2 linked regions of the Prochlorococcus marinus str. SB genome follow. The protein of the gene in region 1 binds, or shares a complex with, the protein of each later gene. Links are inferred from orthologs where the notes say so. Each region holds a gene or a part of one and is shown on either strand. Other genes may lie near its edges.

What was found. The genes of interacting proteins can lie anywhere in the genome.
Region 2: the proteins of rpsG (region 1) and tig are in contact, whole or in part, in a crystal structure (PDB 3GTY), measured with the Thermotoga maritima proteins. The link is inferred for Prochlorococcus marinus str. SB from one-to-one orthologs. Residues at the interface, in WP_004081843.1 of Thermotoga maritima: Lys34, Lys52, Lys55, Glu59, Arg62, Gln63, Glu66, Asn67, Lys69, Val71, Arg95, Ala109, Lys110, Lys111, Gly112, Arg113, Pro114, Glu117, Glu121, Ile124, Ala125, Tyr127, Asn128, Asn129, Thr130, Gly131, Lys135, Asp139, Arg142, Met143; in WP_004081061.1 of Thermotoga maritima: Glu122, Val124, Val129, Leu130, Tyr133, Glu188, Gly259, Ile262, Tyr263, Glu266, Ser270, Glu273, Gln274, Glu277, Arg308, Gln311, Ile312, Ser315, Tyr316, Glu325, Arg329, Arg336, Leu363, Phe366, Trp367, Arg373, Leu377, Arg381, Leu384, Glu387.

Annotation. Positions count from the first base shown.
Region 1 is NZ_JNAS01000002.1:845,801-848,790, forward strand. It holds rpsG (30S ribosomal protein S7), read left to right. Parts: upstream 1-1,255; coding sequence 1,256-1,726; downstream 1,727-2,990. Other genes in the region: gltB (glutamate synthase large subunit), read right to left, coding at 1-661; rpsL (30S ribosomal protein S12), read left to right, coding at 856-1,230; fusA (elongation factor G), read left to right, coding at 1,823-2,990.
Region 2 is NZ_JNAS01000002.1:700,105-702,967, forward strand. It holds tig (trigger factor), read right to left. Parts: upstream 2,227-2,863; coding sequence 775-2,226; downstream 1-774. Other genes in the region: clpP (ATP-dependent Clp endopeptidase proteolytic subunit ClpP), read right to left, coding at 64-708; EV02_RS02640 (aspartate-semialdehyde dehydrogenase), read left to right, coding at 2,351-2,863. UniProt on the Bacillus subtilis protein: Involved in protein export. Acts as a chaperone by maintaining the newly synthesized protein in an open conformation. Functions as a peptidyl-prolyl cis-trans isomerase.

The DNA of each region.
Region 1 (2,990 bases):
GATAAAACTCGGATAATATTTCAGAACGAACCATACCTTTATAAACAACTGTTTGAGAACTTAGTGAAGCAAAATAAAATTCACAATGCCCAACATCGTTTTTGAAAGTTTCTCTTATTTTTTTCTCAATTCTTTTCCTTAATTGGAATAAAAGCCTTTCAACATCCTGATGATCTTTTTTATCTACATATAAAATCCACTGACAGATAAATGGAGCATTTGCTTTAGCTAAAGGGCCTAAGATTTCATTATTAACAGGTACTTTTCTCCAAGATGTTTTGTTGACTTTTAATTTTTCTGCTTCTTGATCACATATTGATTTACATACTTCAATTTTTTCTTTTTTATTAGGCATAAAAACCATACCTAAACCTCTATTAAACGCTTGATTATTTTTTAGATTAATTTCCTCTTCTAGGTATCCCCATGGAATTGAACATAAAATGCCCGCTCCATCTCCTGAATCACTATCTCCTCCACAACCTCCTCTATGTTCCATGCAGTTAAGACCTTTAAGGGACTGTTTTAGGATCCAATTGCTTTCTACCCCTTTAATATTTGCTATGAAACCAACTCCGCAGGCATCTTTCTCCCCAATTATTCCATTTGGGGAATAACTATCTTGATATGGGCCAACGATTCTTTTGATACTCTCTCCCATAGATTATTAAAGACTATTTAGTTACTTATGTATTCCTATTATAAAAATAAATACGAAAATAAATCTAAAGATAATGAATATTTACCAAAGAATTTTAATTTGACAAATTTAAAAAAAATATAATTAAAAACTTTTAGTTGGTGCTCTTAAAAGGTTATGATAGTTGAATATTTATTTTTATCTAAGTTTAATAGATGCCCACCATCTCACAATTAGTAGGTTCAGAAAGAAAACGTCTGACAAAGAAAACAAAATCTCCTGCATTAAAAGCTTGCCCTGAAAGAAGAGGAGTATGTACAAGAGTCTATACATCAACACCTAAGAAGCCTAATTCAGCTTTGAGGAAAGTTGCTAGGGTTAGATTAACCTCTGGTTTCGAAGTAACTGCCTATATTCCTGGGATTGGACATAACTTGCAAGAACATTCTGTAGTGCTACTTAGAGGTGGAAGAGTCAAGGATTTGCCAGGAGTTAGATATCATATAATAAGAGGAACTTTAGATACGGCTGGAGTCAAAGATAGACGTCAATCCAGATCTAAGTATGGAGCAAAAGTTCCAAAAGATTAATTTGTAAACATCACTTTTTAAAATTATGTCACGTCGTAATGCAGCAGTAAAAAGACCAGTTCTGCCTGATCCTCAATTTAATAGTCGTCTTGCTTCAATGATGATTTCTCGATTGATGAAACATGGTAAAAAATCTACAGCTCAAAGAATATTATCTGATGCGTTTTCTCTAATAAGCGAGAGAACAGGTGGTAATGCAGTGGAATTATTTGAAACAGCTGTAAAAAATGCTACTCCTCTTGTTGAGGTAAGAGCTAGAAGAGTTGGTGGTGCAACATATCAAGTACCCATGGAAGTTCGCCAAGAGAGGGGTACGGCTATGGCATTAAGATGGCTTGTTACATTCTCTCGTGCAAGAAATGGAAAAAGCATGTCCCAAAAACTTGCAGGCGAGTTGATGGATGCAGCAAATGAAACAGGCAGTGCCGTTAAAAAAAGAGAAGATACTCATAAAATGGCAGAAGCTAATAAAGCTTTTGCGCATTACAGATATTAATTTCATCAAAAGGCACTTAAGTAGTTTATTATTATTAAAGTTTGCTTTTAGGGTGAACTACACTAATCAAAAATTATTTTATTTGGAGCTTTAAAATTGGCACGCGACTTTCCCCTAGAACGAGTAAGAAACATAGGTATAGCCGCTCATATTGATGCAGGTAAGACAACAACAACTGAAAGAATTTTATTTTATTCAGGTGTGGTTCATAAAATTGGAGAGGTTCATGATGGTGCTGCAGTAACAGATTGGATGGATCAAGAAAGAGAAAGAGGAATAACTATCACTGCTGCTGCAATATCGACTAGTTGGCAAGATCATAGGATTAATATTATTGATACTCCTGGACACGTTGATTTTACTATTGAAGTTGAAAGATCAATGCGTGTCTTGGATGGAGTCATAGCTGTATTTTGCGCAGTTGGTGGAGTACAGCCTCAATCCGAGACGGTTTGGCGACAAGCAGATAGATATTCCGTTCCAAGAATGGTTTTTGTTAATAAAATGGACAGAACTGGTGCGGATTTTTTAAAGGTTAATAAGCAAATTAAAGATCGATTAAAGGCAAATGCACTTCCAATCCAGTTACCTATTGGGGCTGAAGGTGATCTTACAGGCATTATTGATTTAGTAGCCAACAAAGCATACCTTTACAAAAACGATTTAGGTACTGATATTCAAGAAGCACCAATTCCATCTGACATGGAGGATGAAGCTGCTGAGTGGAGATTAAAGTTAATGGAAAGTGTTGCAGAAAATGATGAAGAGTTAATAGAAATATTTCTCGAAACAGGAGAATTATCTGAAGAACATCTTAAAAAAGGTATTAGGGAAGGGGTTTTAAAACATGGTTTGGTTCCAGTACTATGCGGTTCAGCTTTTAAGAACAAAGGTGTTCAACTTGTATTAGACGCTGTAGTTGATTACTTGCCCGCTCCAGTTGATGTCAAACCAATACAAGGTATTTTGCCAAGTGGCAAAGAAGATGTAAGACCTTCAGATGATAATGCTCCTTTCAGTGCATTAGCTTTCAAAGTGATGTCAGATCCCTATGGGAAATTAACTTTTGTGAGAATGTATTCAGGTGTTCTTTCAAAGGGAAGTTATGTAATGAATTCTACTAAGGATGCTAAAGAGAGAATTTCTAGATTAGTGATTCTTAAGGCTGATGAAAGAGAGGAGGTTGATGAGTTGAGGGCTGGGGATTTAGGAGCTGTATTAGGACTTAAGAACACAACAACTGGTGACACTTTGTGTAACACAG
Region 2 (2,863 bases), 150 kb from region 1 along the record:
TTCACTAGGATTGCTTATAAATATCGATTCGTCATCTTATTCTTAAAAAATCAGAACCCCTTGTCACTTTTTGATAACTTTATCAATTAATCCATATTCGACTGCTTCTGAGGGAGATAAAAAGTAATCTCTTTCTGTATCTTCATTAATTTTTTCTAAAGGTTGACCAGTATGTTCTGCTAAGAGCGAATTTAATGTTTTCTTGAGAAAAAGTATTTCTTTAGCTTGTATTTCAATCTCTACTGCTTGACCTTGTGCACCTCCCAGAGGTTGATGAATCATAATCCTAGAATTAGGTAAAGCCAATCTTTTCCCCTTTGCTCCTCCAGAAAGTAGAAATGCCCCCATACTTGCCGCTACTCCAAAGCATATTGTCACTACATCTGGGGATATTTGTTGCATAGTATCGTATATTGCCATTCCTGCAGTTACTGAGCCTCCAGGAGAATTGATATATATTTGTATGTCTTTTTCGGGATCTTCCGCTTCAAGAAATAATAATTGTGCAACAAGTGAATCAGATACTTGATCATTAATTCCAGTACCTAAAAAAATTATTCTCTCCCTCAATAGTCTTGAATAAATATCAAAAGCTCTTTCTCCTCTGCCTGATTGTTCTATAACAGTAGGAACAGCAGCAATGGTTTTATTGTTACTTTCGTAAGAACTTATTGAGCTTTGGATTAAATGTTTTTTTTCTGAGTTCACAAATTAGTTTTTCGTCCTATAAATAATTTAAGGGGTTTTTGTTGAATTAGTAGGAAATTTCATAAATTATTTTTTTTCTTTTTTATTTTGAGTTTTTGTAGTTTTTGTAGTTTTTGTAGTTTTTGTAGTTTTTGTAGTTTTTGACGCAGTTTTTGTAGCTTTTGTTGTTTTTGAGCTTTTTGTAGCTTTAGAAGTTTTTGTAGTTTTTTCTTTTACTTCAGAATTTTCTTCAAGCCAAATGATTAACTTTTCTTTGAGTAAATCGTTAGTTATTACTTCTGTTAATTTTTTAATATCTATTTGTTTTGAAGATTGAGAGATTGCATCTTCATAATCTTTCATTCTTGAATCAATTTCATCTTGCTCAACTTTTATGTTTTCTGTTTCAGCTAATGCTTTTAAAGCTAAATTTCTTTGAACATTTTTTTCAGCTTGAGGCCTTGTGGACTCTGCTAATGACTTAACTAATTCCGGAGTGAAAGTAGATTTAACATCAAGACCTTGTTGAGCGAATCTTTGAGCGGTTTGTTCAATATTATTCCTCACTTCTATATCAATCATAGATTTTGGAATTTCAGCAACCAATTCGTTTGTTAATGCATCTAATAAAGCTTCAATTTTGATATCTTTTTGAGTTTTTTCAAAATTGTCTTTAAGTTGCTTTTCAATATCTTTCTTTAACTCTTTTAATGATTCTTTGTTGCCAGACTGTTTTGCAAAATCGTCATTGAGTTCAGGCAATTCTTTTTCCTTAAGATCCTTAAGATTTACTTCAAAAATTGCTTCTTTGCCTCTTGAATCCTCATGAGAATAATCATCAGGAAATTTAAGGTTAAGTGTTTTAGTATCACCAATTTCCATCTTTACGATTCCCTCAACGAAACCGGGAATCATTTTGTTCTTTTCTAACTCAAGATCCATTGATTCACTTGTTCCACCATCAATCTCTTTACCAGAATCTTTATATTTTCCTTTGAAACTAACTACAGCAATATCTCCTAATTTTGCTGCTCTATTGGTAACTGGAATAATGTTTGCAAACTGATTTCTAGATTTTTCTAGCGCTTCATCTATTGAATTAGGATCAAATTTTGTCTTTGATATTTCAACACTTAGTCCTTTGGATTTTTTAAGTTTTAATTCTGGGGCAACATCAGTTTGAAGAGTAACCTTAAGTGATTTTTCAGGACTAAACTTTGCAAGTAAAGATTCAAATCCATCTACCAATTCTGGCTCACTTAGTGGCTCTATAGATTTCATTTTTAACGCTTCTTGCCATGATTTATCAATAATTTTTTCCAGAGCAGAAGCATGTAATTGTGCGATGCCAATTCTTTGGATTAAGACTTGTTTAGGAATCTTACCAAGTCTAAATCCCGGAATTTTAGCCGAACGACTGATTGAACTGATTGTTTCATTTACACACGTTTTGCATGTTTCAGATGGTATTTCTAATTCGAATGAAATCCTACTTTGAGGCAGAGGAGTTGTTTTGACTATTAGTGCATCTTTAGCCATGTTTTTCTAAGTTATTACTATGAACCGAATCTTAATTATTTCACATTATGTGATTTCCTTGAAAGTTAATTTTTTGATAAAGTAAAAAAAATAGTCAATCTATTTATAAGAATCATTTTAAAGTGTGAGACATTCTCCGTATTTGCCTAATAGGCCATTAAAAGTTGCTGTTTTAGGTTCTTCAGGTGCTGTGGGATCTGAATTGCTAAAAATTCTTGAACAACGTGATTTCCCAATATCAGAATTGGTCTTGCTTTCATCAGAGCGGTCAGAAGGAAAAAAAATTATTTGGAAAGATGAAGAATTAGTTACAAAAAAAACAACTAAGGAAGAGTTTAAGAATCTTGATTTAGTTTTGGCTTCAGCTGGCGGAAGTATTTCAAAAAAGTGGTTATCTACCATTATTGATCAAAATGCTTTACTGATAGATAATTCAAGTGCTTTCAGATTAGATAAGAACGTTCCTCTTATAGTCCCTGAAGTTAATGCTAGTGACGTACTTAATCATGATGGGGTAATAGCGAATCCAAACTGCACTACCATTTTATTGACATTAGTTTTAGCTCCATTAAACAAACTTTCTACTATTCAAAGAGTTATTGTCTCAACATATCAATCTGTCAGTGGTGCAGGCCAA